2 regions of the Dyella telluris genome follow, and region 1 is predicted to be linked to the other one. Evidence: predicted binding sites of a transcription regulator. Region 1 holds the regulator's gene; the other holds the start of a gene.
What was found. Region 1 encodes FliA, which starts transcription of late flagellar genes. Its sites were predicted from a motif close to TAAAGTTTNNCNNNCNNNGGCCGATAA; they were not measured.
Positions count from the first base shown of each region.

Region 2: the regulator FliA is predicted to act here: its motif matches at 5,709-5,735, upstream of motA (flagellar motor stator protein MotA).

Region 1 is NZ_CP060412.1:1,137,420-1,152,007, reverse strand. Features, by position in the region: gene fliQ (flagellar biosynthesis protein FliQ) at 193-462, shown strand; gene fliR (flagellar biosynthetic protein FliR) at 459-1,229, shown strand; gene flhB (flagellar biosynthesis protein FlhB) at 1,240-2,376, shown strand; gene flhA (flagellar biosynthesis protein FlhA) at 2,387-4,480, shown strand; gene flhF (flagellar biosynthesis GTPase FlhF) at 4,612-6,045, shown strand; gene H8F01_RS05355 (nucleotide-binding protein) at 6,060-6,983, shown strand; gene H8F01_RS05350 (RNA polymerase sigma factor FliA) at 6,985-7,761, shown strand; gene cheY (chemotaxis response regulator CheY) at 7,894-8,301, shown strand; gene H8F01_RS05340 (protein phosphatase CheZ) at 8,298-8,939, shown strand; gene H8F01_RS05335 (chemotaxis protein CheA) at 9,108-11,078, shown strand; gene H8F01_RS05330 (flagellar motor protein) at 11,081-11,821, shown strand; gene motD (flagellar motor protein MotD) at 11,836-12,978, shown strand; gene H8F01_RS05320 (chemotaxis protein CheW) at 13,031-13,492, shown strand; gene H8F01_RS05315 (AI-2E family transporter) at 13,582-14,588, shown strand, end outside.
Region 2 is NZ_CP060412.1:677,053-691,640, reverse strand. Features, by position in the region: gene cynS (cyanase) at 1-410, opposite strand, end outside; gene H8F01_RS03275 (carbonic anhydrase) at 435-1,094, opposite strand; gene cynR (transcriptional regulator CynR) at 1,211-2,107, shown strand; gene H8F01_RS03265 (hypothetical protein) at 2,291-3,007, shown strand; gene H8F01_RS03260 (hypothetical protein) at 3,035-3,565, opposite strand; gene motB (flagellar motor protein MotB) at 3,764-4,798, opposite strand; gene motA (flagellar motor stator protein MotA) at 4,795-5,664, opposite strand; gene H8F01_RS03245 (SDR family oxidoreductase) at 5,884-6,633, opposite strand; gene H8F01_RS03240 (LysR family transcriptional regulator) at 6,738-7,652, shown strand; gene H8F01_RS03235 (MFS transporter) at 8,686-9,936, shown strand; gene H8F01_RS03230 (DUF3455 domain-containing protein) at 10,094-10,624, shown strand; gene bluB (5,6-dimethylbenzimidazole synthase) at 10,853-11,515, shown strand; gene H8F01_RS03220 (sulfotransferase family protein) at 11,583-12,428, opposite strand; gene H8F01_RS03215 (LacI family DNA-binding transcriptional regulator) at 12,476-13,483, opposite strand; gene H8F01_RS03210 (glycoside hydrolase family 2 protein) at 13,500-14,588, opposite strand, start outside.

The sequences.
Region 1 (14,588 bases):
CGGTGGACTCGAGTGGTGCGAAGTGTGGTTGCATGCTGCGGCCTCTCACGCCCGTCATCCCTGCGAAGGCTGGGATCCAGCGACTTTGTACGAGGCGTCGGTGCAGTGCGTAACGACACTGGATCCCTGCTTTCGCAGGGATGACGGTGAGGTGAGCCCGAGTGCTGTTGAACGCCTCACCGGAGCCACGCCATGACGCCTGAATCCGTCATCGAATTCGGCCAGCACGCGCTCTACGTCGCCATGATGGTGGCCGCGCCGCTGCTGCTCACCGCGCTTGCGGTGGGCCTGATCATCGGCGTGGTGCAGGCCGCCACGCAGATCAACGAAATGACGCTGAGCTTCATTCCCAAGATCATCGCGATGGCAGCGGTGGCGCTCATCGCCGGTCCGTGGATGCTGCGCACGCTGGTGCAGTTCACCCATCAGTTGATCGAAAGCCTGCCCGGGGCCGTGAAGTGACCACGGTGCAGCTTGCCGAACTGCAGGGGCTGGTGGGCTCGCTGCTGTGGGCCATGGCCCGCGTCGGCGGGCTGTGCCTGACCGCTCCCGTGTTCGGCGATGCCGTGGTGCCCAAGCGCATTCGCCTTGGCGTGATGATGATGCTTGCCCTGGTGCTGGCGCCGCTGGCGCCGACCACCATCGACCTGATGACGGCCGATGGCGTGTCCAGCATGGTCAGCCAGGTGCTGATGGGCGCGGCGATTGGTTTCGTGCTGAAGCTCGCTTTTGAAGCGGTTTCGCTGGGTGGCCAGCTGGTGGGTCAGAGCATGAGCCTGGGCTTTGCCGAAACGGTGGATCCGCGCGGTGGCGGCAGTTCGCCGGTGCTCAGCCAGTTCTACCTGCTGATGGTGACGCTGTTGTTCCTGGCCATGAACGGCCACCTGCAGCTGATCTCGCTGCTGGCCGACAGTTTCCGCACGCTGCCGCCGGGCCAGCCGGTGATCGACACCAATGGCTTGCACGCGGTGGTGGCATTCGCCTCGCACCTGTTCGGCGGAGCGGTGCGCGTGGCCTTGCCGGCAATGACCTCGCTGCTGATGGTGAACATCGGCTTCGCGGCCATCAGCCGCGCAGCGCCATCCATGAATCTGTTCGCGGTGGGTTTTCCCATCACGGTGACCCTGGGTTTCGTCGCGCTGTGGCTGTCGCTGCGCAGCGTGCCGGGTGCGTTCGAATCGTTGCAGAACAGCGCCTGGACGCTGATGCACGAACTGGCCGGCGGTTGAGAAAGACGCCATGGCCGAGAACGACGATCAGGAACGCACAGAACAACCCTCAGAAAAACGCCTGCGCGAAGCGCGGGAGAAGGGTGATCTGCCTCGCTCGCGTGATCTTTCCGGTGCCGTGGTGGTGCTGGCCGGCGTCTCCGCCTTGATGAGCGGCGGCGAAGGCTCGATGGAGCACGTGCGTCGCATCTACGGGCTGGGGCTGAGTTACGGGCGGGATGCCTTGTTCAGCGACCAGCTGCCGGGCCGCATCCTGTCGCTGGCCATGCACGAGGCCTTTGCGATGTTTGCGCCGGTGGCCACGGCCACGGTGCTCGCCGCACTGGCGGCGCCGCTGCTGCTGGGCGGCCTCAATTTCAGCGCCGAAGCGCTGCAGCCGAAGTTCGAACGGCTCGATCCCATCGCCGGACTGGGTCGCATCTTCGCCATGCGCGGCCTGGTGGAACTGGCCAAGTCGCTGGTGAAGCTGCTGCTGATCGGCGCAGTGCTGGTGATGGTCCTGAAAGGTTGGCAGAACGACCTGATGGCCACCGGCCGTGGCGAAGTGGGCGCGGGCACGATGAAGGCGATGAGCCTGCTGGGGCATGGCGCGCTGCTGTTCGGTTCCATCCTTGCGCTGATCGGTGGCGCCGACGCGCTGTACCAGAAGTTTGACCACACCAAGCGCCTGCGCATGACGCGCCAGGAGCTGAAGGACGAGTCGAAGGAAAGCGACGGCAATCCCGAGCTCAAGGCGCGCGTGCGCCAGATGCAGTTCCAGATGGCGCGCAAGCGCATGATGCAGGAGCTGCCCAAGGCCGACGTGCTGATCACCAACCCGTCGCACTTCGCCGTGGCGCTGCGCTACGACGAAGGCCGCATGGGCGCGCCGCGCGTGATCGCCAAGGGCATGGACGAACTGGCCCTGCAGATCCGCCTGGTGGCATCCAGCCATCGCATTCCCACGGTGGAAGCGCCGCCGTTGGCACGCGCCTTGTATGCCACCACCCAGCTCGATCGCGAGATCCCTTCGGGGCTCTATGTCGCCGTGGCGCAGGTGCTCGCGTACGTGTTCCAGCTCAAGCAGGCCGTCGCCCGCGGTGAACAACCGCCGAAGGCGCCGCAACCCGATGTCGATCCGGACCTGATGGGTCCCTACAAGTTCTGACGGAAACGCAATGGCTACCGCTACTGCCCTTGGCAATCTGAAAACGCTCGGCCGCCGTGGACTGGGCGCGCCGGTGATCATGCTCGCCGCGCTGGCGATGATGATGTTGCCGCTGCCGCCGTTCATCCTGGACATGCTCTTCAGTTTCAACATCGCGTTGTCGCTGGTGATCCTGCTGGCGGTGATCTACGTGATGCGTCCGCTGGAGTTCGCCGCGTTCCCCACCGTGGTGCTGATGGCCACGTTGCTGCGACTGGCGTTGAATATTGCCTCCACCCGCGTGGTGCTGCTGCACGGCCACGATGGCCCCGGCGCGGCGGGCAAGGTGATCGAGGCCTTCGGCGAGTTCGTCATCGGCGGCAACTTCGCCGTGGGTCTTGTCGTCTTCGCCATCCTCACCATCATCAACTTCGTGGTGGTGACCAAGGGCGCCACGCGCGTGTCCGAAGTGACCGCGCGCTTCACCCTGGATGCCATGCCCGGCAAGCAGATGGCGATTGACGCCGATCTCAACGCCGGCCTGCTCAATCAGGAACAGGCACGCGAGCGCCGCCAGGAAGTGCGCGAGGAAGCGGATTTCTACGGTTCGATGGACGGTGCCTCGAAGTTCGTGCGCGGCGATGCCACGGCCGGCATCCTGATCCTGATCATCAATATTGTCGGCGGCTTCTTCGTCGGCATCCTGCAGCACGGCCTGTCGGCCGGCGAGGCCGCCAAGACTTACACGCTGCTGACCATCGGTGACGGTCTGGTGGCGCAGGTGCCGTCGCTGATGCTGTCCATCGCCACCGCCGTGATCGTGACGCGCGTGTCCAAGTCCACCGACATGGGCAAGCAGCTGGTGGGCCAGCTGTTTGGCCAGCCACGTGCGCTCGCGGTGGCGGGCGTGGTGCTGGGCGTGATGGGCCTGATCCCGGGCATGCCGAACATTGCCTTCCTGCTGCTGGGTGGTACGTGCGGTGGCGCGGCATGGCTGATGGTGAAGCGCGATCGCGAAGCGCAGGAGCGCGTGGCCAAGGCCGCGGCCGAGGTGCCGCCGCCGGCTGCTGCGCCCACCGAGCGTCTCGAACTGGGTTGGGAAGACGTCGCCAGCGTCGATCCGCTGGGGCTGGAAGTGGGTTACCGGCTCATTCCGCTGGTGGACACGCACCAGGGCGGCGAGCTGATGGGCCGCATCAAATCGGTGCGCCGCAAGCTGTCGCAGGAGATGGGCTTCCTGGTGCCGGCGGTGCATATCCGCGACAACCTGGATCTGGGCCCGAATACCTACCGCATCACCCTGATGGGCGTGCCGATGGGCGAGGCCGAAGTACACAACGACCGCCTGCTGGCGATCAATCCCGGTCGCGTGCAGGACGGCCTGCAGGGTATTGCCACGCGCGATCCGGCGTTTGGCCTGGAGGCCGTCTGGATCGAGCCGGGCCAGCGCGAAAACGCGCAGAGCCTGGGCTACACAGTGGTGGACCCGGCCACGGTGATGGCCACCCACCTGTCGCACATCCTGCAGAGCCACGCGCACGAACTGCTCAGCCACCAGGACGTGCAGCAGCTGCTGGACCGCCTGGCCCAGAACGCGCCCAAGCTGGTGGAAGACCTGGTGCCCAAGCGCCTGTCGCTGGGCGTGGTGGTCAAGGTCATGCAGAACCTGCTGGCCGAGCGCGTGCCGATCCGCAACATGCGCAGCATCGTCGAAACCTTGGCGGAGCACGCGAGCCAGAGTCAGGATCCCGGCGCACTTACCGCCGCCGTTCGCGTCGCGCTGGGTCGCCAGATCGTGCAGGAGATCTCGGGACTGGGCACGGAGATCCCGGTCATCACGCTGGCGCCAGAACTGGAGCAGATCCTGCTGGGATCGCTCGCAAACGGCGGTGTAGCGGGCGCTGCGGTGGAACCGGGCCTTGCCGACCGCCTGCAGCAGGGCGTCGCCGACGCCGCGCGCAAGCAGGAAATGAGCGGCGAACCCGCTGTTTTGCTGGTCGCGCCGCAGCTTCGTCCGTGGCTCGCGCGCTTTACGCGCCATGTGGCACAGAACCTGCACGTACTGGCCTACAACGAAGTGCCGGACAACCGCCGAGTGCGTTTGGTGCAGGCGCTGGGTCGTTAATCGAACAGACGAGCGAAGGAAGAAGGGATGAGTAGCGCGGGCGCAAAACACAGGCTTTCGATGGCTGCGGCGAACGGCATGGCCGCGTGTCCGAGCCACCTGCTCATCGTCGACGTTTCGCGGAGCAAGGCATGAAGATCAAGCGTTTCGTGGCCCCGGACATGCGCCAGGCCATGCGTGCAGTACGCGAGGACCAGGGGCCGGATGCGGTGATCCTTTCCACGCGCCGGATGGATGACGGCATCGAGATCATCGCCGCGGTGGATTTCGACGAAGCCCTGGTGCGCGAAGCCGCCCGCCACGGCGCACCGCTGGAAGTGGAGCGCGCCAGTGCACCGGCACCTTCGGCCGTGGTGGAGATGAAGCCCGCCGCGCGACGTTCCGACGTCTTGCCGCCGCCGCTGCCGACGGCGAACCGTCGCGACGACGAAGGCGTCACCGTGTCGCTGTCATCGCGTGCCGCAACGCCGGCGCGTTCGGAGCCCGCAGCGGAAGTGCCGGCAACGAAGGTGGTGGAGATGCTGCCCGCCGCACCGAACGCGAAGATTGCCGAGGCGAAACCCGCCGCCGCCGAACCGGTCCCGCCGGTGGCCGACGCCGATGCACCGGCCGCGCTCCATCCCATGCTCGAGCGCGCCATGCAGGACACCGCACGCGTCCGCGCCGAACTGGGCAGCCTGCGCGACCTGCTGGAAACCCAGCTGTCCAGCCTGATCTGGAACGACATGGAGCGCCGCCAGCCGATGCGCGCGCGCATCCTGCGTGAAATGACCCGCCTGGGCATCGAGCCGGACGTCGCCCGCCAGCTGGTGGGTGAGCTGCCGGTGGAGATCAATGCCGAGCAGGCGCGCTATCTGCCGCTAGGCGTACTGAGCCGCAGCCTGTCGATCAGCCCGCGCGATCACGCGGAGCGCCGCACGGTGACCGCCCTGGTCGGTTCCACCGGCGTGGGCAAGACCACCACCATCGCCAAGCTCGCCGCGCGGGCCGTGATGCGCCATGGCGCATCGCAGGTGGCGCTGGTCAGCACCGACCACTACCGCATCGGCGCCGCGGCGCAGCTGGAACATTACGGCCGCCTGCTCGGCGTGCGTGTGTACCCGGCCTACGACGCCGACAGCCTGCGCCAGGTGCTGGAACTGCTGCGCGGTTGCCACACCGTGCTGGTGGACACCGCCGGCCTTGCCGGTGGCGATCCGCGACTGGCGGAACAACTGGAAGTGCTGCGCAACGGCGGCGACTTGCGCGCCTGCCTGGTGCTGGCGGCGAACGCGCACGCATCCTCGCTCGACGAGGCCGTGCGCGCCTACCTGCCGGTGCAGCCGCACGCCTGCATTCTTACCAAGCTCGACGAGGCACCCAGCCTCGGCGGTGCGCTGTCGGTGCTGATTCGTCACCGGCTGGCGCTTGATTACGTCACCGACGGCCAGCGTGTGCCCGAGGACATCGCCACCGCCGACGCGCGTGTGCTGGTGTGCCGTGCCGCGCAGGTGCTCAAGGGCAACGGCCCGGCGGATGACATGGTGATGGCGGATCGATTCGGACTAGCGGTGGCGAACGCATGAACGGTGTTTTCGCAATGAATCAGGCGATGGGGTTGGAAAGCATGCTGCGTGCGCTGACCGAACGACACACCCGGCAAGCGCCGGAACGTGACCAGGCCTACGGACTGAGTGGTGGCGCGCCGCAGAAGCGCTGCCGCGCCATCGCGGTGGCGGGCGGCAAGGGCGGCGTGGGCAAGACCACCGTGTCGGTGAACCTCGGCATGGCGCTGGCCATGCAGGGGCACAAGGTGATCCTGCTGGACGCCGACATGAGTCTGGCCAACATCGACGTGCTGCTGGGCCTTTCGCCCACGCGCCACATCGGGCACCTGCTCGACGGCAGCTGCACCATCGAAGACCTGCTGATGCCGGCCCCGCACGGGCTGAAAGTGGTGCCGGCCGGATCGGGTACGCGCCGCCTCGCCCAGCTGGGCTCGGGTGAGCATGCGGCCGTGATCCGCGCCTTCGACGACCTGGTGTCGCCGCCGGATTATCTGGTGGTGGATACCGCCGCCGGCCTCTCCGACAACGTGGCGATGTTCGCCGCGGCGGCGGACGACGTGGTGGTGGTGGTGTGCGACGAGCCTGCTTCGCTCACCGATGCCTACGCCTTGCTCAAGGTGCTCAGCCGCGATTTCGGCGTGCGCCGGTTCCGCATGGTGGCGAACATGGTGCGCAACATGGGCGAGGCAAAGCAGCTGCACCAGAAGCTCGCAAGGGTTTGCGACCGCTTCCTGGACGTGGCGCTGGATTTCATGGGCCATGTGCCGCACGACGAACGATTGAAGCAGGCCATCCGCCGCCAGAGCGCGGTGGTGGATCTGTGGCCGTCGAGCCGGTCGGGGCTGGCATTCAAGCAATTGGCAGGTGCGGTCGATACATGGGGTGAACCCGAGCGACTGGGCCTGGACCGTATCGCCTTTTTCAGCAGGCAGGCCGCAGTAGCGACGGGGTGGTGACATGAGTGTGGCTTCCGAATATCTGCAGCTGCAGCGGCAGAGTGCCGACGAACTGGTTCGCCAGCATGCGCCCCTGGTACGCAGGATCGCCTATCACCTGATGGGCCGACTGCCGCCCAGCGTGGACGTCAGCGACCTGATTCAGGCCGGCATGATCGGTTTGCTGGAGGCCGCGCGCAATTTCACCACCGGCAAAAACGCGAGTTTCGAGACGTTTGCGGGTATCCGCATCCGTGGTGCGATGCTCGATGAGTTGCGGCGCACCGACTGGACCCCACGGTCGGTGCATCGAAAAGTGCGCGAAATGGCGGAGGTTGTTCGTCAGATTGAAATCGAAACCGGCGCGGATGCCGAGGATGCCGAAGTCATGCGGCGTCTGGGCATGGGTGCCGAGGAATATCACCAGGTGCTGGCCGACGCCGCGAGCGCTCGCCTGCTCAGCCTCTCCGCGCCGGACGACGCGGACGGTGGCGCGGCGTTCGACGTGGCCGACGGCGACAGCCTGAGCCCCGCCGACAGCGTCGAGCATGCCGACATGCGCGGGGCGTTGGTGGAAGCCATTGGCAGCCTGCCCGAGCGCGAACAGCTGGTGATGTCCCTGTATTACGAGGAAGAGCTGAACCTCAAGGAGATCGGTGCGGTGCTCGGCGTGACCGAATCACGCGTGTGCCAGATCCACGGCCAGGCCATCGTGCGCTTGCGTGCGCGCATGAGCGGCTGGAGCGAGGGTCAGCAGGAAGCCTCGAAGAAACAAAGGAAGGGAACGAAAGGCATGTGACACGGGCGCGATCGCCGGAGCAGCAGGCGGGCTTCCGGTTCACGCAGCGCGACGGCCACGGGTTGGCGCCCAGCGACATGCCATCGTTTCAGCAAACCCATCTAGCCAAGTAACGCGCAGCGGAGAAAGCGTTTGGACAAGAATATGAAGATCCTCGTGGTGGACGACTTTTCCACCATGCGGCGCATCGTTCGCAACCTGCTGGTCGAACTGGGTTTCAGCAACGGGCTGATCCAGGAGGCCGACGACGGTGAGAACGCACTGACCATGTTGCGCAACAACAGCTTCGACATGGTCGTGACCGACTGGAACATGCCCAACATGACGGGCATCGATCTGCTGCGCGCCATCCGTGCCGAGCCCACGCTGAAGGGCATGCCGGTGCTCATGGTCACCGCGGAAAACAATCGCGACCAGATCATCGCCGCCGCACAGGCCGGCGTGAATGGCTACATCGTCAAGCCGTTCACCGCCGTCACCCTGCAGGAAAAACTCGGCAAGATTTTTGAACGCCTGGCCGCCAGCGGAGCGAGCGCATGAACGCACAAGTGTCCCTGATGGCGGGAGAAGCCATGCCGCAGGAACTGCATGACCTGCTGAACAGCTCCGACGGCGTCGCCTTCGAGCAGGCGCTCGACGTGCTGGTGCGCCAGCGTGAACAGCGCATGTTCCGCGCGCTGGGCCTGCTGGCCCGTGACCTGCACGATGCCGTGCGTCGCCTCGGTGGCGACCTGGCCCAGGAAGGCGTGCCGGGCAGCGTGGCTGATGCGCGCCAGCATCTGGAAGAAGTGCTCGAAATGAGCTCGCAGGCCGCACACGGCACGCTGGATTTCGCCGAGCGCATGCGTCCGCAGGCCGACGCGCTGGCCGACAGCGCCGCCCGCGTGATCGACGGCAGTGCCGATGGCGACACGGTGCTGACACTGGCGAAGCAGGCGCAGACGTTTGCCAACGAGCATCGCGAAGGCATGGCCGAATTCGTGGTGGCGCAGTCGTGGCAGGACCTGTCTGGCCAGCGCATCAAGAAGGTCGTGAACTTCATCGGCAGCGTGGAGAACTCGCTGCTGGAACTGGTGAGCCTGACCGGCGCGCTGGCTTCGGGCGAAGCCGCCGCGGGCCCGGTGAAGGTCACCAGCCAGGACGAGGCAGATCGCCTGTTGAGCGAATTCGGTTTCTAAGCGCCCAATCATGGCCTCGGTATGGTGCTTGGTTCCTCACCGTCATCCCCGCGGAAGCGGGGATTCAGCGCCTTCGCGCTGGTGTGAACGTCACTGGATTCCCGCCTCCGCGGGAATGACGGTGGGGCAGAACCGGGCGCATGGAAAGGTTTCAAAGGCAGATTAATGATGGATCCCACGCTGGACAGCGAGTTGCGCAACGATTTCCTGGTGGAAGCCGGGGAGCTTGTGCAGCGCCTGGGTGAGCAGTTGGTCGGGCTGGAAAGCGCGCCGCGTGACGCCGATCTGTTGAACGCCGTGTTCCGCGCGTTCCACACGGTGAAGGGCGGCGCGGGCTTTCTCGCCATCGAACCGATGGTGCAGTTGTGCCATCACGCCGAAGACCTGCTCAACGTGGCGCGCAACGGGCAATTGCTGCTCGATGCCAACCGCATGGACGCGCTGCTGGAAGCGTTGGACCTGCTCAACGACATGATGGCGGCCCTGGCCGCCGGCGAGTCGATGGCCATGCCGCCGCCGGCGCTGCTGCAGCGGCTGACGCCGGGTGCCGCGGCGCCCAAGCCGGCTGCGGCACCCAAGCCGGTCGCCCCGCCGGTGGCGCCGCCACCGAGCGACGGCACCATTGACGATTCGGAATTCGAGGCCCTGCTGGACAGCCTGTACGGCACCGGCGGGTCACCGGGCGTGCCGGCGGCTGCACCCGAGTCGGGCAGCATCAGCGACGACGAATTCGAAGCGCTGCTGGACAACCTGCACGGCAAGGGCGGCATGCCCGGTGCGGTGGATGCATCGGTGGCGGCCACGCCGGCCGGTTCGATTTCGGACGACGAGTTCGAATCGCTGCTCGACAATCTTCATGGCAAGGGCGGCGTGCCCGGCACGCAGGCGCCCGCGCCAGCTCCTGCGCCGGTTGCCGCGCCCGCGCCGGCTCCTGCCGCTGCCGCCAAGGCCGCGGCGCCCGCGCCGGAAAATACCGTACGCGTGGATACCGCGCGCCTCGATGCGCTGGTGCATCGTGCCGGTGAACTCGTGTTGGTGCGCAATCGCCTGCTGAGCCTGGCGGCCAAGCAGGGCGACGAAACACTGGAACTCGCCGCCACCGAACTCGATCGCGTGGCCGATGCGCTGCAGAACGCGGTGCTCGGCATGCGCATGCAGCCGGTCGGCCGCCTGTTCCAGCGCTTTCCGCGCATCGTGCGCGACCTGTCGCGCCAGCTTGGCAAGGACGTGGAACTGGTGCAGGAAGGCGAAGGCACCGATCTGGACCGCAGCCTGGTCGAGGCGCTGGCCGACCCGATGGTGCACCTGATCCGCAACGCGCTCGACCACGGCCTGGAAATGCCGGAAGAGCGCGAGCGCGCCGGCAAGCCGCGCAAGGGCAAGGTCACGCTGGGCGCAAGCCAGCGTGGCGAGCGCATCGTCATCACCGTGTCCGATGACGGGCGCGGCATGAATCCCGAGGTCCTGCGCCGCAAGGCGGTGGAGAAGGGCTTGATGGACGAGGCTCAGGCCTCGCGCCTCACCGAGAACGAGTGCTACGAAATCATCTTCCGCCCCGGCTTCAGCACCGCGGCCACCGTCTCCGACATCTCCGGTCGCGGCGTGGGCATGGACGTGGTGAAGACGCGCGTGGTGGAACTGGGCGGCACCCTGAGCGTGCGCTCGCAGTTGGGCAAGGGCAGCACGCTGGAACTGGCGGTGCCGCTTACCCTGGCGATTCAGCGCGTGCTGATGGTGCGCGTGGGCGGACGCCTGCTGGCGCTGCCGCTCAGCAACGTGGAAGAGGTCTTCGAGCTGGCCGCGGGCCAGCAGCAACAGCTGGATGGCCGCTCAGTGGCCGCGCATCGCGGTCGCGCGCTGGCGCTGGCAGATCTCGGCGGCTGGATCGGCGTGGAAGGCCCGGCGGGTCGCCACGTGGTGGTGCTGCACATCGGCCACATGCGCGTGGGTTGCCTGGTGCATGAAGTGATCGGCCGCGAGGACGTGATGGTGAAACCGCTCGGTCCCCTGTTCGAAGGCGTGCCCGCCGTGGCGGGCGCAACCGTCACTGGCGATGGCCGCCTGGCGCTGGTGATGGATCTTGCCGGTTTGTCCGGCAGTGACGGCCAACTCCTCCCCTCCCTCCGAGTGAACACCTGACCATGGATCTGGTAAGTCTCATCGGCACGATCCTGGCGTTCATCGTCATCATCGTCGGCACCATCCTCAAGGGCTCCAGCGTGGAAGCGCTGTGGAACCCTGCGGCCTTCGTCATCGTGTTCCTCGGCACCATCGCCGCGTTGCTGGTGCAGAACTCCGGCAAGGTGCTCAAGCACGCCATGAAGATTTTCCCCATGGTGTACAAGCCGCCGCAGCACCAGCCATCGGACTTGATCAGCCGCATCGTGGGCTGGAGTGAAATCTCGCGTCGCCAGGGCCTGCTCGGCCTGGAGCCGCAGATCGATTCGGAAAGCGACACCTTCGTGCGCAAGGGCCTGCAGCTGCTGGTGGACGGCAGCGAGCCTGAGGCCATCCGCGGCGTGCTGGAAGTGGAAGTGGACGCGCGTGAACACCACGACCTCGCCGGTGCCAAGGTGTTCGAGAACGCCGGCATCTTCTCGCCGACCATGGGCATCATCGGTGCGGTGATGGGGCTGATGGCGGTGATGCAGAACCTGGCCGACCCGAGCAAGCTGGGTCACGGCATCGCCGCGGCGTTCGTCGCGACCATCTACGGCGTGGCGCTGGCGAACCTGCTGATGATCCCGATGTCGGCACGCCTGAAGGCGCTGATCCACAAGCAGACGCAGATGCGCGAGATCCTGATCGAAGGCCTGGTGGCCATCGCTGAAGGCGCGAACCCGCGCCAGATCGAAGCGAAGCTGCAAGGCTACCTGGCGTAACGGGAACGACGATCGTGGCCAGGAAGAAAAAACATCACGAAGACCACGTCAACCACGAGGCCTGGGCGATTCCCTATGCCGACCTGATGACGCTGCTGCTTGCCTTCTTCGTGGTGATGTATGCGGTGTCCGTGGTGAACGAAGGCAAGTACCGCGTGATGTCCAATTCCATCATCGAGGCGTTCAACGGCTCCAGCCGCGTGATTGCACCGATGCCACAGACGCGCGCGCAGCCGCGCAACGTCGACCCCGCCATCGCCTCGCCGCAGACCCGGCCGGGTGCGGCCTCCACGCCCGTGAGCGTGCCGATTCCGGCGTCCCCGCAGCTGGTGCGCGCGGTGGATTCGCGTTCGGCATCGATGTCGCAGGAGAAGCGCAATCTGGAGTCCATCCGGGACCAGGTGCAGCACGCGTTGCAGCCGCTGATCGACAAGCAGATGGTGATCGTGCGCAAGACCACCTCGTGGCTGGAGATCGAGCTGCGTACGGATATCCTGTTTGCCAGCGGCGCGGCCAAGCTGTCGCCCGAGGCGAACGAGGTGCTGGACAGCATGGCGTCCATCCTCCGGCCCTTCCCCAATGCGGTGCGCGTGGAGGGTTACACGGACGACCGACCCATCAATACCGCGCTGTATCCGTCGAACTGGGAACTCTCCGCCGCACGCGCGGCGAGCGTGGCCCGATTGTTTTCGGAGCAAGGTGTTGACCCGTCGCGACTGGGCATCATGGGCTGGGGCGAGTATCGGCCCAGCGCGGACAACACCACCCCGGACGGCCGCAACCACAACCGCCGCGTGCTGATCGTGGTGCTGAGCGGGGAAGACGCACCCAAGCGCCTCCTCAATGATCTGCAGAGCGGCCAACTGACCGCGGACGACAACGGCGCCCCGGCCCCGGCCTCCAGCGCAGCTCCCGTTGCCGTGGCCTCCGCGAACGCCGATGCCCCTGGTGCCACGCCCACCATCGAGGTGGTAGCGCCCAAACCGGTCGACGACGTACCGGTGAACAAGGTCATTCTGTCCAGGCCGGTGCGCACCGCGCAGCAGGATGGCGATGCCCGGCCGGATCTCGCGCCGCACGCGACGCTACCCGATGTCGCCACTGGTGCGATCACGGTGGGCGGTGCGCGGGTGACCTCGCCCGAGCATGGCCCATGACTTGCATAACTGTCTTACCAGCCGCCAAGGCATCAGCAGGGGAGTCAACGCCATGACCCACGCAAACAACAACCAAGATTGGCTCTCCTTCCGCATTGGCGGTCAGCTTTACGCCGCGCCGCTGACGCAGGTGAGCGAGGTGCTGCGTGATGGCGAGCTGACGCCGGTGCCGGGTTCCGCCGGCGACCTGCTTGGCATTCGCCACCTGCGTGGACGCATCGTGCCGGTTCTGGACGGACGGCGTCGCCTGGGCCTGTCGGAAGAAGGGCGCGCCGACCCGTTCCAGGTGCGCCTGGTGATGCTCTCGCACGGTCCGCACCTGGTGGGCATCCGCGTGGATGCCGTGGGCGAGCTGTTGTCGGCCCGTTCGTCGGATATCGCACCGCCCCCGCCGGGCGGCGCGGCGCGCGACGATGAACCCGTGCACGGCGTGCTGCCGTCGCAGGGCGGCTTCGTGGCACTTCTTGACGTACGTCGTCTGTGCCGTCTGCCGCTGGAGCACGAAGCGGCCTGATCCATCCGTCATCGGGCGAGGCTATTCTTGCGGCACCGTGGGGCAACCGGGTTGCCCCGGTCATGCCGCGATGAAAAGGAGACTCGCCCATGTCGTCGCAAGCCCCCGCTTCGCCCGTCGCATCCGCCAGCCAGCGCGCCGTCGTCATCATTGCGGCGGCCTGCGTGCTGGCGTTGCTGTACTTCGGGCGCGAAGTGCTGGTGCCGATCATCCTGGCGATTTTCCTCAGCCTGCTGGTGGCGCCATGGACGCGCCTGTTCCGGCGTGTCGGTTTGGGTCACACCTCGTCAGTTCTCGTCGCGGTCGGCGTGCTGGCGGTGGTGGTCGCCGGCATGGCCACCATGGTCGGCACGCAGGTGGTCCACGTGGCGCGCAGCCTGCCGCAGTACGAAGTGACCATCCGCACCAAGGTGAAGTCCCTGCGCGAGGAAACGCTCGGCCGGCTGGATTTCCTGCAGGGCGAGCTGGGCAAGGTGATCGACGGCAACGGGCAGGGGGCGGCGCCGGCGACGGCCAGTTCGGCCCAGTTGCCCTTTGTGGCGCCGCCCTACCTGACCAACGCGCCGGGCGAAGCCCATCCTGCATCTGCGTCGACCAAGGCGACGTCCGCGCCGCTCACCCTGGTGACCCGCGTGCTGTCCACCGCCTGGGTACCGCTGGAAACGGCGGGCATCGTGCTGGTGGTACTGATCTTCGTGTTGCTGGAACACGAATCCCTGCGTGACCGCTTCATCCGGCTGGCAGGTGGTACCGACCTGCGCGCCACCACGGCGGCGATCAACGATGCGGGCGAGCGCCTGTCGCGCTTCTTCGTTTCCACGTTCTCGGTGAACTTCAGTGTGGGCGTGGCGATCTGGCTGGGCCTGACGGTGATCGGCGTGCCCAGTGCGCCGTTGTGGGGCGTGCTGACCGCGGCGCTGCGTTTCGTGCCTTATGTGGGCGTGTGGCTGGTGGCGGCGCTGGTCAGTGTGTTTGCGGCGGCCGTGGCGCCCGGCTGGTCGCTGCTGGCCATGACCATCGTGCTCTACCTGTTCGTCGAGGTGGTGGTTTCGCAGTTGATCGAACCGTTCCTGTACGGGCATACCACCGGCCTCTC
Region 2 (14,588 bases), 460 kb from region 1:
TCCGGATCATCGATCTTCTGCACGTCGAGCTTGAAGTTGATCGCGCTGATGATGCCGTCGCCGAACTTCTCGTGGACCAGCGCCTTCAGCGTGGTGCCGTACACCTGCAACATCTCGTAGAAGCGGTAGATGGTGGGGTCGGTGGGCACGCGGTCGGGGATGCTGCCGCGCAGCGGGATGGCCTGGAGCAGCGCGGTGCCGTCGTCGTCGAGGTCCAGCTTCTTCGCAATCGCGTGGGCGGCATCCGCCGGCAACGCGTGCTGGCCAAGCAGGGCGGCCGTGACGAAGGCAATGCTCAGGCCGGTGCCGTCCGTGAGTTGTTCGAAGGAAAGATCCTTCCTGAGCTTGGTGGCGATGATGGTTTCGGACAGCGCCTGGCGGGCTGACGGCGTGTGCTGCGACTGGATCATGGGGGCTCCTTTTAATGGGGTGATTCAGGCTGCGTGGGCGTGCGATGCGGGCGTGGCGCAGACGTGGGGTTGCGCGGCGAGCGAGACGAAGCGGCCGGTGGCGCCGTCCAGTGCATCGATGCTGCCGGTCTCGATGTCGTAGACCCAGCCATGCAGGCTCACTCGGCCTTCTTCGAGGGCAAGGCGCACCGCCGGGTGCGTCTTGATGTTGGCCAGCTGCGCAATCACGTTCTCGCGCACCATCGACTGCACGCGCTCCAGCGGCGTCTTGTGCTGCCTGGCCTCATTGACCACGCGCGCCGAGTCGGCATAGCGCAGCCAGTGGGCCACGGCCGGCATATGGTCCAGGCAGGTGCAGGAGGCAATGGCGGTCATCGCACCGCAGTCGGAGTGGCCGCAGATGACAATGTCCGACACGTGCAGTGCGGAGACAGCGTATTCCACCGATGCCGATACACCGCCCGGCTCGGGGCCGTAGGACGGCACGATATTGCCCGCGTTGCGGATCACGAAGAGATCGCCGGGCTCGCGCTGGGTCACCAGTTCCGGCACGAGGCGGCTGTCGGAGCAGGAGATGAACAGGGCGCGGGGCGCCTGTCGCGTGGCCAGTTCGCGGAACAGGCCGGCCCGCTCGGGGAAGGCGTCGCGCTGGAACTTCAGGAAACCGTCGATGATGTCTTTCATGGCTGCTGCTCCGGCCCTCGGGTGGTCGATGGAGCCCACGGTACGCGTCGCAATGCATAAGGTAAAAGACTGATTTATGATGTAATCAATTGAATTTTCTTATGGAGTGACTGGCTGTGCTTTCGCGACACATCCACTACTTTCTGGCGGTCGCCGAGCACGGCGGATTCACTCGCGCGGCAGAGGCTCTCCACGTTTCGCAGCCGGCGCTGTCGCAGCAGATCAAACTGCTGGAAGAGACGCTGGGCGTGCCTCTGTTCGATCGAAGCGGCAAGGCCACGCGCCTGACCGATGCCGGAGAGGTTTACCAGCGTTACGCGCAACGGGCGCTACTGGATCTGGAGGCGGGGAAGCGCGCACTGCACGACGTGCAGGACCTGAGTCGTGGCGCATTGCGCCTGGGCCTGACGCCTACCTTCACGTCCTATCTGATCGGCCCGCTGGTGGAAGCCTTTCACCGGCGTTACCCGCATATTGTGCTGACCATCCGCGAGATGCCGCAGGAGCGCATCGAGGAACTGCTGGGCAGCGACCAGCTCGACGTCGGCATTGCCTTTGACGAAGTGCGTTCTGCCGATATCGAGGCCAGTGCGCTGCTGGAGGAAACCCTGGCGCTCGTCGTTGGCAAGGCACACCACTGCGCGGGCAAGCGGACCCTTGGGCTGCAGGCCCTGAATGATGAGTCCCTGGTGCTGCTTTCGAAGGAGTTCGCCACGCGCGAGCAGATTGACCGCTACTGCGGCGAGCATGCCGTTCATCCGCATGTGGCCATCGAGGCCAATTCGATCAGTGCCGTGGTGGATATCGTGAGGCGCACCACGCTGTCCACACTGCTGCCGGCATCCATTGCGGCCCAGCATCCCGAGCTTTTCGCCGTTGCGCTCCATCCCAGCCTGCTCAAGCGCACGGCCGTGCTGTTGCGGCGGAAAGATGCCTATCAGAGCGCCGCGAGCCGCGCCTTCGTCGAACTGACGATGGAGCAATGGCGTGGAGGAAGGAGGCGGCGAGGGTAGGGCGACACCGGCAGTCGGTGGGTCGATGGCGCCAGGGTCCGATATCATGCCGGCGGCGCGTGATGCCGACGAAGCAGGTCCGCACGCCCAGGCAGGATGGTTCTTTCGTTGCAGGGCAAGACGTTCCACATCGGTGGAGCGATCTGCCGTTTGTCCTTTCCGTTGGCCAGACAGGGTTGTCCCATGCATTTCGAGTTACCGGAAGTACACGCCCATTCGCTGAAAGCCTTTGCGAAGCACTATGTGATGATCGTGGTGAGCATCCTCACGGCGCTTTCGCTGGAGGCGTGGGTCGAGCACGTGCATCACGAGCATGCAGCCAGCGAGGCACGGGCGCGCATCGATGCAGAGATCCACCAGAACTTCGTGGAGATCACCCGGGCACGGGAGCATGATCGTGAGCGCATGCGTACGCTCGGCAAGCTCCGTGACGATCTGCTTGGCGACCTGAAAGCCCATGCGTCCGCGGCCGACATCGACAAGCACCTGCACGATGCCATGGCCGGCAATTTCTATCTCGATGGACGCTGGCCCACGCTGCGCCATGAAGCCTGGGACGTGGCCGTGGCCAACCAGTCGGCGGGCTGGATCGACGCCGGGCAGTTGCGCCGCTATTCCAGCGTATACGCCGAGCAGAGCGCCAAGGCCGCCATCATCGCCAGTGAGACCACGGCCGTGCTCAGCGAATCGCGCATGGCCGATGCCACCATCGATATCCAGGCAGGCGACGTCGAGCCCCGGGAGCTGTTGCACATCACCAATCAAATGGTGGGCGTGTTGAGCGAAGAGGTGAATGCGCTGGACGCACTGGCCAGGGACATTTCGGAGAGCTTCCCGGCGGCCACCGTGACGCCGCCAGCGAACGCGCTGGCAGCTGAGGGTGGCGCCGCCCACGGTTGATCGCCCGGGGCATCTTGCCCCGGGGCTTTAGTGCGTCGTGTCAGTGCGCGTGAGCGCCTGTGCGGCAGCTGCCGTCGTGACACGAGGCGTCGGCGAATTCGCAGGGGCCGGCTGAGTGCTGTCCTGCTTCAGGCAATCGGGAGGGGACAACGCATAGGCGTTCTGCATCATCTTGCACGTCCAGGTGATCTCGGCGCCTTCCTTGCCGTTCCGTTCGCTGGGAATCAGCATCAGGATGGGGTCGGGGCTGGTGCCGGTGTTGCGGGTGTGCAGGGTGATCAGGCCGCCGTCGGCGATTTCGGCCGAGGCCACATAGGTGCCGATGGAGGCCTTGGGGTTGTAGTGCAGGTCATTGGAACGGACCTCGGCCAGCCCGCCGCGAACCGTGGCCGCTTCCAGCACCACCACTTTCAGTGCGCTCGCATCCAGCACGGCGTCGGCAATATGTTGCCGGGTGCCTAGGGTGCGCCAGATGGGCACGATCACGGCGATCAGCACCATGACGCTCATCATCGCAATCAGCAGATTGAGCATGGACCATCGCCCAAGCTTGAACATGAGCTGCAACCTCGATCGATAGCGGTCGGTCAAGCTGTCAGGCCAGTCTTCGAGCATAGCCCGTTTTGGGTGTACATGGGGTCTACATAGCCCAAGGTTTTGCATACGCGTCGGATCGGCGGGTGCGCACGGCGCGCGGGAGAGCGCCATGCATTGATGAATGCGCACCCGTATGGTGCCCGCAAGGCACCACCTGCCTTACGGTGAGTGAGGGCCAGCCTGCGCGGGAGCATCGGCATGGCCCGCACCGTCGGGTTCCGCCGGTGCGACCGTGATGATGGCCGGCGCGGCGGCGGCGACCGGTGTCACCGTGGGCAGCGGGGCCGTGGGTACCTTCATTTCTTCGGGTCCGCTTTCCTGTGAAAGCGAGGCGGCCTCGGCCTGACGATTCATCACGATGATGCTGATGCGTCGATTGATCGGGTCGCCGGGGTTCACGCGGTCAAACGGCACGGAGGAGGCCAGGCCCACCACGCGAGCAATCTTGTCTTCGGTGAGGCCACCGGAGAGCAAGGAGCGTCGCGCGGCATTGGCGCGATCGGCGGAGAGCTCCCAGTTGCTGTATTGATGGTCGCTGGTATACGGCGCGTCGTCGGTGTGGCCCGACAGGCTGATGCGGTTGGGCACGCGATTGATGAAGCTGGCCAGCTCTTCCAGGATCTTGGTGGTGTATGGCCGCAGCTGTGCACTGCCCGTGTCGAACATCGGGCGGTTCTGCTTGTCCACGATCTGGATGCGCAGGCCTTCGGGCGTGATGTCCAGCAACAGCTGGTCCTTGAACGGTTCCAGCGCCTGGCTGCTCTCGATGGCTGCCTGCAGCTGCTGCATCAACTCTTCAAGGCGCGCGCGTTCCTGCTTGCGCGCTTCCTTTTCGATCTCCTTCGGATCGGCGCTGGCGGCCACGCCCTTGGTGTCCTTGCCGGGGCCGTGCGACATGTCCATCGCACCTCCCAGCTTGATCATGCTGTTGCTGGCGCCACCCGGGCCGGCCTGTCCCGGCGGAGCCATGGTGGCCGTGCCGGGCGTCATGCTGGGGTTCTTGAAGTATTCCGAAATGGCAGCGCGCTGCTGCCGCGTGCCCGCGCCGATCAGCCACATGACCAGGAAGAAGGCCATCATGGCGGTGACAAAGTCCGCGTAGGCCACCTTCCAGGCGCCACCGTGGTGGCCGTGCGCCGCCTTCTTTACACGGCGGATGATGATGGGCGGCAGCTGCTCGCCTTGTTCGCTCACGTCGCCGCCTTGGCGCGCGGCGCCTTGAGGTGTTCTTCAAGATCCTGGAAGCCCGGGCGCGATTGCGTGGAGAGCGCCTTGCGCGCGAATTCCACTGACACCTTCGGGTTGTAGCCGCGCAGGCTGGCGAGCAGGGCGATCTTCACGCACTCGAACGCCTTGCCGTCTTCCTGCACGCGGTTTTCCATGGCCGAGCCGAGCGGGCCAAGGAAGCCGTAGCAGAGCAGGATGCCGAGGAAGGTGCCCACCAGCGCGCCGGCAATGTGCATGCCGATGCGCGAGGTGTCGCCGTCGAGCTGGCCCATGGTGGTGACGATGCCGAGCACGGCCGCCACGATGCCGAAGCCCGGCAGCGCATCGGCCATCTTCGTCACCGCCATCGCAGGCGCCAGCGCTTCGTGGTGATGGGTTTCCAGCTCCACGTCCAGCAACTGTTCCAGCTCGTGCGGGTTCATGCTGCCGCCCACGATCAGGCGCAGGCAGTCGGTGGTGAATTCGATCAGGTGGTGCTCGCGCAGAAGGCGCGGGTAGGCGGAGAACAGCGAGCTGGCCTGCGGATCTTCAATGTGTTCCTCCACGCCGAGCAGACCTTCCTTGCGGATCAGGCTGAACAGGTCGTAGAGCATGGACAGCAGGTCCACGTAATCCTGCTTCTTGTACTTGGGGCCCTTGAGCAGGCCGATGGCATCGGTGATCGCCGCCTTGACCACCTTGGGCGGGTTGGCCGACAGGAAGGCACCCAGCGCGCCGCCACCGATGATCAGCAGCTCATACGGCTGCCACAAGGCAAGAATCTCTCCGTGCGACAGCACAAAGCCGCCCAGCACGGACGCAAGTACGACGATCGCACCGATCAGGACCAACATATTCGCTCCGGGAATTACGGAGCCCACTACTCCGCGCTGAACTTTTATCGGCGTAGAAGGTGGAAAGTTGAGCGGGGCGTGGCGTTGCCGGGCGCGGCCGGACGGTTGGCCGTCCGAAAGCCTGGCGCAAGAGTTTGCGGGCTGGTGCAGGTGTCGACAGGCGCCGAAAAAAGGGCAGTGCCGCACCCACGAAGGGGTGCGGCCCGTGTCTTCCATCCATTACAACTGGCTCATGCCGCCGTCGACGATGACTTCAGTACCGACGATGAAGGCCGACTCGCGCGCGGTGAGGTGCAACACCGTGGAGGCGATCTCTTCCGGCGTGCCGAACCGGCCCAGCGGAATCTGTGCCTGGATCTGCCCGGCCACCGCATCCAGCGCGGCGGCATCCACGCCCAGCTTGTTGTAGATCGGCGTGCTCACCGGGCCCGGGCTCACCACGTTCACGCGCACACCGCGCGGCAGCAACTCGGCCGACAAGGTGCGGGCCATGCTCACCAGTGCCGCCTTGCTGGCAGCGTAGATGGAGGTATCCGGCATGCCGATGTGCGCATTGATGGAGCCATTGATCACGATGGCCGCGCCCTGGTTCAGCAGCGGCAGCAATGCCTGCAGCTGGAAGTAGGGGCCCTTCACGTTGGTATCGAAAATCTGGTTCCACAGCGTCTCGTCAGCGTTCTCCAGCGAAGCGAACTTGGCGATGCCGGCATTGATGAAGACAGCGTCCAGGCGCAACCCGCGCCCGGTGAGCTCATGGGCCAGTGCCTTGCCGTCGGCCAGCGAAGCGGCATCGCTGCGCAGGGCAAGGGCGGTCGGGCCGATCGCGTCGGCCGCCTGCTTCAGCGCCGTGGCGTCGCGGCCGGTGATGATCACGCGGGCGCCTTCGGCGGCGTAAGCCTTGGCGGCGGCCAGGCCGATGCCACTGTTGCCGCCAGTGACGAGTACGGTTTTGTCTGCGTAGCGTTTCATGGTGATGCTCCGGAAGTGATTGGGAGGGAACGATCACCATGCTGCGCGCCAGGCCGCGCTTTGCCGTACCATGGCATCGGTGCACACGTTCGAAGGTGTCGAACATGTTGTCAGACGACGAACTGGCCTTGCTGCAAGCCATCCACGCCCGGGGAAGCCTGTCGCGCGCGGCCCAGATGCTGGGCAAGGCGCCCTCAACCGTTTCGCACGCCGCGCGGCAGCTGGAGGCGCGTTTCGATGCGCTGCTGTTCGACCGCCGCCGCTACCGCATGCAGCTCACGCCCGCCGGCCAGCTGCTGGCCGAAGAATCCGCCCGGCTGGCGCAGGACGTCTCGCGACTCACGCGCCGGGTGAAGCAGGTGGCCGGCGGCTGGGAAGACCGGCTGTGGATCGTCACTGACGAAATCCTGGAGTTCGACACGCTGCTGCCGGTCATCCGCGCGTTCGACGCCCTGGCTTCCGAAGTGCTGCTGCGCGTGACCCACGAAGTGCTCAACGGCACCTGGGAGGCGCTGCGCGATGGCCGCGCCGACCTGGTGATCGGCGCCACCAATGCGCCGCCTGCCATTCCCGACCTGCGCTGGGCGGAACTGGGTGTCATGGAGTGGGTATTCGCCGTGTCACCACGCCATCCGCTGGCGAAGGTCGCCGAGCCGCTGCAGCAGGAACCATTGCTGCCGTATCGCGCCGTGGTAGTGGCCGATACCGCTCGCGGCCTGGGCAGCCACAGCTATGGCATCCAGGGTGGCCAGACCACGCTGGCGGTGCCGAGCATGCGCGCCAAGATCCTCGCGCAGCGCGAAGGCCTTGGCGTTGGCTGGCTTCCACGGCAACGCGTGCAATCGCTGCTCAAGCGTGGCGAACTGGTGGAGAAACGCATGGCCGCCCCGCGCGAACCCAACCGGCTCTACGTTGGCTGGCGCGGCGATCACCATGGCCGCGCGCTGGAGTGGTGGCTGGAGCAACTCCGACAGCCGCGACTGGCCAAGAAACTGCTGCAAGGCATCGATGCGTGGTAAGCCACCAGCACCGTAGCCCGGATGAAGCGCAGCGAGAATCCGGGATGGGACCGCGAAACCATCACTCACCCGATACCCACCCCGAAGCCCGCACCAACGTATCTATGCCGTGCCTTCCCGGATTCCGGCTACGCCTCCATCCGGGCTACTCGCCAACACGTAGCCCGGATGTAGCGCAGCGAGAATCCGGGATGGGACCGCGAAACCATCACTCACCCGATACCCACCCCGAAGCCCGCACCAACGTATCTTTGCCGTGCCTTCCCGGATTCCGGCTACGCCTCCGTCCGGGCTACTCGCCAACGCGTAGCCCGGATGAAGCGCAGCGAAAATCCGGGATGGGGCCGCGAAGCCATCATTCACCCGATACCCACCCCGAAGCCCGCACCAACGTATCTTTGCCGTGCCTTCCCGGATTCCGGCTACGCCTCCGTCCGGCCTGCTCGCCAACACGTAGCCCGGATGAAGCGCAGCGAGAATCCGGGATGGAGCCGCGAAACCATCACTCACCCGATACCCACCCCGAAGCCTGCACCAACGTATCTTTGCCGTGCCTTCCCGGATTCCGGCTACGCCTCCATCCGGGCTACTCGCCAACACGTAGCCCGGATGAAGCGCAGCGAGAATCCGGGATGGGGCCGCGAAACCATCACTCACCCGATACCCACCCCGACGCCCGCACCAACGTATCTATGCCGTGCCTTCCCGGATTCCGGCTACGCCTCCATCCGGGCTACTCGCCAACACGTAGCCCGGATGAAGCGCAGCGAGAATCCGGGATGGGGCCGCGAAACCATCCCTCGGGGAAAGTCCGTTAGCAAAGTGAGCCCAACGCGGATGCCTGCTTTCGACCTGACGCGGGCATAAGCGTCAAGGAGCACTCAGCTGGGAGATGGCGATGATGCGCATGGTCACTCCTGGTTTCCGCAGGCGTTGGACTTGCCGGTCGATCCGATGGACCATGTCGGCACCGTGCGGCAAAGCGACCGCCTGTTGATTCACCGCTTCCAGTCATCTCGATCCGGGGTGCGGCATGAGCGAACAGAATGCTTCTCTGGAGTCTGCGGGCCGTCCTGGAAAGGCGAGTACCCCGGCGTCGGCTCCCGCCCCATCGATCGGGCCGGTACTGACTTTAGCCATGGCGGCATCCTGTGGTGTCTGCGTGGCGAACATCTATTACAACCAGCCGCTGTTAGGTTTGTTGCAGAGCGCGTTTGACGGTCAGGCCGGCATCGTTGACTGGGTTCCCACCATCACCCAGCTTGGATATGCCGGAGGCCTGGTCTGCGTTATTCCGCTTGGCGACCGCATCGCGCGCCGGCCGCTGATCATTGCGCAGACGTTGTGTCTGGTGCTGGCGCTGGTGCTTCTTGCTCTGTCACCCAATGCCCTTGTCCTGGTTGTCGCTTCGGCACTCGTCGGCATCACCGCCTCCGTTGCGCAGCAGATCGTGCCGTTTGCAGCAGAACTCGCCAACCCTGAACAACGAGGACGCGTCGTTGGAAGAGTCATGGCCGGCTTGCTGTGCGGGATTCTCTTCAGTCGGGCTTTTGGCGGGTACATCGGAGAGCAATTCGGGTGGCGTGCGGCCTACTGGTGCGGCGCGCTGCTCTCGGCCGCGGCAGCAGGCCTTCTGTGGGCAACGCTGCCCAGTCGCGCAGCCAGCACCACGGAAACCTACGCCACGCTGATGCGTTCACTGGGTACGCTCCTGGCGCAAGAACCGGCGCTCGTGCGAGCGACGACCATTCAAGCCTTGCTGTTCGGTTCGTTCATTGCGTTCTGGAGCATTCTGGCCCTGAGGCTGGAGGCCCACTTTCACCTCGGTGCAGAGGCGGCCGGTGCTTTTGGCATCCTGGGAGCCATTGGTGTGCTTGCGGCGCCCTTGGCAGGCAGGGTGGCTGATCGCAAGGGGCCGCACCTGATCATCGGCCTTGGTGCTGTCGTGATGTTGTTATCGTGGTTGGTGTTTGCAGGGTGGCCGAGCGTGGCTGGGTTGATCGTCGGCGTCATCCTTCTGGATTTTGGTGAGCAGATTGCGTTGGTCAGCAACCAGCATGTGATCTATGCGTTGCGCCCGGAAGCGCGCAGTCGGGTCAATACGGTGTTCATGGGTGGCATGTTTGTCGGTGGCGCGTTCGGTGCATGGGGTGCTGTGATCGCCTGGCAACGCGGTGGCTGGATACCCGTTGCTGGATTGGGTGCAGTGCTGGTGGTGTTGGCGCTTGCCATTCACGGTGTGAGTCGGCTGGCGCAATCCAGACGTCGCCATCTGGAAGGCTAAGCCGGCGAAGCAGGGCGCTCTTAGACACGCGAGCTATGTCATTGGGCATCCATTGTGGGTATGTATGGGTGAAGGACACCGACTTGCACGTCCATCTTCGATCCAAAGCAGACGCACGCCATGGACCAGTGAACGTTCGAATCCAACGGGAAAACCCATGAACCTAACATCGACATTCGGAAAGCGGGTCGCCGCCACATGCTTTCTTGCCGGTATCGCCGCATCGCACGCGCAGGACGCGACACCCGCCACGTTGCAGCCGCCGGCGGGTTACAAGGTGGCGTTCACGGCCAAGGCCACCGGTGTGCAGATCTATACGAGCACGGCGGAAACCGGCTCCGCGCCGAAGTGGACATTTGAAGCGCCGCTGGCGGAGTTGCGCAGCGCGAGCGGGGTGATCCATCACTACGCCGGCCCGTCCTGGGAGGCGGCCGATGGCAGCAAGGTGGTTCGCGACAAGGAGGCGCCGGTTGCCACGGTGCCGGCCAGGCAGGCGAGCGCGGATATTCCGTGGTTGCTGATCAAGGTCAGCCCCGATGCCACGCCGGGCATCTTGAGCAAGGTCGTTTACGTGCAGCGCGTGGAAACCAAGGGCGGCGTGGCGCCGGCATCAGCGCCCACGCGGGAGGGCACCAAGGTCGGCGTGCCGTATACGGCGACTTACGTGTTCTACGTCAAATCAAACTGACCGTCGCAAGAAATCACACGTAGCCCGGATGAAGCGCAGCGAGAATCCGGGGTGGGGTCAGGGGCGGGTGAATTGCCATACCCCGTGCGCACGGCAAGTCGCGGTCCCGGATTCCGCCGTTGGCTTCATCCGGGCTACGACGTGTGCTGAGGCTTCGAAACATCCGCTCGAAAGCTTCGTCTGTTAGCCTCGTCGGTGACGCCAGCCATCCTTCGAAGCTTCGCCCTCATGAGACGTTACAACGACACCGATATCGCGGCCATTTATCGCGTTATCGAACAGCGTCGCGATATGCGGCATTTCCTGCCCGAGCCGCTGGAGCCTGCGCTGCTCGAGCGCTTGCTACGGGCGGCGCATCTGGGGCCAAGTGTCGGCTTCATGCAGCCATGGCGTTTCATCCGCATCACCGAACCGGCGCTGCGTCAGCAGATCGTCACCCTGGTCGACGAGGAGCGACAGCTGACCGCCGAGGCGCTCGGTGAACGCGGCAGCGAGTTCATGCGCTTGAAAGTGGAGGGCGTGCGGGAATGCGGCGAGGTGCTGGTGGCCGCCTTGATGGATCGACGCGAGGAGCACGTATTCGGTCGCCGCACCATGCCCGAGATGGATCTGGCCTCGGTCGCGTGCGCTATTCAGAACATGTGGCTGGCGGCCCGTGCGGAAGGCATCGGCATGGGTTGGGTGTCGCTGTTCAATCCCGACCAGCTCGGCAAGTTGCTGGGCCTGCCGTCAGGTGCCCGCCCGGTGGCCGTGCTGTGCCTGGGTCATGTCGACGAGTTCTACAGCGAGCCCATGCTGCAGCAGGAGAAGTGGGCCACGCGGCAGTCGCTGGATGCGCTGGTGTTCGAGAATGGCTGGCGCCACGAGGAAGAGGCTTCCTCTCCCACGTAGGGAAAATCGACCGACAGAAAAAAAGGCCGCGAAAGCGGCCTTTGTCCTTTGCGACGATGCGGGCCCTTCAGACGATGGGCACCTGGTTGACGTTGTTCTTCGGGTCGGCCCAGAACGCTTCGTTGGCAAAGCGCCCGAACACCTCGCGAGGCAGCACGGGCTGGCGTTCGATGGACTGCACTTTCGGTCGTACGGAGTGCAGGCCGGGCATGCCGACACGCGCATCGAATTCGTCCGCGTTGTATTGGATATGGTCGAAGTCGTGCTCGAACCAGGGCTCGTCGAGGAAGCGATACACGGCGCGCATGGCGGCGGCTGGGTCGGCCACCAGGCTTTCGTAGGTCAGCATCAGCAGGTGCTTCTGCGCGAACTGGCCGTAGAACGCCTCCTTGGTGGCCTGGTAGGCAAAGCCCACCATGCCGCGTGGATCGGTCAGCGCCTCCACACGTGAGTACACGGTGGTGTTGGTGTCGAAGCGGAACACCTTGCTCACGCTCACCGGCTGCCGCTGTACGAGCCGCTCCATGCTGTCCAGCACCCAGGCCAGCTGGCGCACGCAGGCAATGACCTTCACGCCCGGGAACAGGGTGTTGAGCAGTTGCATGCGGCTGCACCACAGCCGGCTGGTGTCGAACACCACGCCGGCATCGTTCTGCACGGAGTAGAAGTTCTCGACCAGGCCGCGCAACAGCGCCACGCGTTGTTCGTCGGATACGTCGAAGGAGAAGTCGTTCTTGCTGCTGGCCTCGGCCATCACCAGGCCCATGATGTCGGCCAGCGGGCTGGTCATGCCGGCGCGGAAACGCGGGTTCTGGTTGAGGATGGCTGCCAGCAGCGTGGTGCCCGAGCGCGGCAGCCCTGAAATGAAGTGGTACTTCCGTGTCGCGGGGCTGGCGTCAGGCGTGGCGGGCATGGACGGATCCTTTCGATCGGTGGCTGGTTCGCAGGATAGCGTGCGCGTCAGGGGGCGGGTGCGGTCGATGCGCGCATGCGCATTTCGTAGGCCACCTCGACCATGCGGGCTTCGCCCTTGCCCAGCACGCGCAGCAGCAATTCTTCGGTGGCGCGCTTGCCCATGTCGCGCACGGGCTGGTGCACGGTGGTGAGCGGCGGCCACACCTGCGTGGCGATGGTGGTGTCGTCGAAGCCGCAGATGGAGATCTCGCCCGGTACGGACACGCCGGCCTCGGCCGCTGCCCAGATGGCGCCCACGGCCATGTCATCGTCGGCCGCGAAGATGGCGGAAGGGCGGTTCTTCAGCGCGAGCAGCCGGCGTGCAGCCGCCACGCCGGATTCGAACGAGAACTGGCCCTGCACCATGTACGCCGGGTTTTCCTTCAGGCCCGCGCGCTCCAGGCCATCGCGATAGCCGGCCAGGCGCCAGATGCCAGCGCCGTGCTTGGGGTCGCCAAGGATATGGGCAATGCGACGATGACCCAGCGATACCAGGTGCGCCACCATCGCCGCCGCGGCCTCGCGCTCGCGCAGCATCACGCCGATGCAGCCCTTGGGCTGGCGCGGGGCAATGGAGGCAAACGGCAGGTCGATCTTGCGCAGGTGGCTGAGCAGCTTGGCGTGGTCGGTGATGGGCGGCGTCAGGATCAGCCCATCGGGCTGGTGCCTGAGCAGAATGCCTTCCACGCGCTCCACGAAGTCCGGCGCAGTCGACACCAGCGGCTGCACCATCATGCCGTACTGCTTGGCCTCGCAGGCCTCCAGCACACCGGCCTGCACTTCCATGATGTAGCTGGGTGACAGGTTGTCGTAGAGCAGCCCGATGGAGAACGAACGATTGGTCGCCAGGCTGCGTGCCGACGTCAGCGGCCGGTAGTTGAGCTCCGCCACGGCCGCCAGCACGCGCTGCCGGACCGAGTCGCGCACGTTCGGCTCGTTGTTGAGCACGCGCGACACCGTCTTCTTCGAGGTGTCCGATGCACGGGCGACATCGTTGATGGTCACACGCGACATGGAAGCCTTTGCGTCTTCAATGATTTTCACCCTGCGTGACGGCGGCCGGAACGCTTCGGGCCTGAACGTTCCATCCACTCACTTCGATGACAGGCTCGGCTGTTCCCTGCGATGCATAGCGCGCGGTCAGCGTGATCGACTCACCGGGCCAGAGCGTGACGTCATTGTCAGTCCACGTCAGGGGCAGCGCAAGCTCGCCTCCGGCGCTGCGCTTGATCGAGACATGCTGGAACAGCGCCACGGCGGGCGATGCTGCGGGCACCGACAACGTGACGGTGGTGACGTTGTCATTGCCGTCGTGGTGTGTGCTGGCATGTACCTCGCTGGTCGCGGGGGGCAAGGACTTCAGTGCAGTCAGATCACCGTACTGCGTGAGTGGCGTGAGGTACCAGTTGGAGTTCGGCCAGTCGAGCACGTCGGCCTTGGTGGATAGCCAGTACACGTTGCGGCTGACCGGCTTGCCATCGGTGGAGGCAAGGTCAAGCTCGACGAAGTAGGTGGATGACAGGCCGTTGACGGCCGGCAGCGTGGACAGTTGTTTCGTGTGGTTGCCGGCCAGCTCAATGCCCTGCAGCTGCTTTTCGTAGCGCACGCTGCCATCCAGGTTGCGCACGCGGATGTGCGCCTGCAGGCCATAGGCATCGTCCAGCGTGTGGTTCACCAGCACGATGCCCTTGGTGTCGTACGCGTACTGGATGTGCACCGGCTCGTTGGCTTTCTTTGCGCCGAAGTAGGCGCCGGCCGGATTCATGTAGTAGTCGTACAGGTGCCAGTGCAGCGAGGGCCACGCGTTGTTGAGCATCCAGTAGATCACGCCGGTGGCCGGCTTGGCGGCGTCCATGCGCGCGCTGAATGCCTCGAACTGCGCGCGCACGTTGTCGTAGTTGTCCAGCTGGGCCTTGGCTACGTAGTCGGCCAGGCTGGTGGGTGCGCCGTAGCGCTGGGCAAGCGCGTTGCTGAAGGGCGTAAGCACGGCGAAGGTCGACCAGTCCGCCGAGGCGTGGTACTGCCGCTGCTCCGGGTATTTCCACAGCGCTTCCTGCTCCTGCGGCGACAGCATGTGCTGTACGTCCTCAAGGCGCGGAATGTCAGCGCCCGCGCTCAC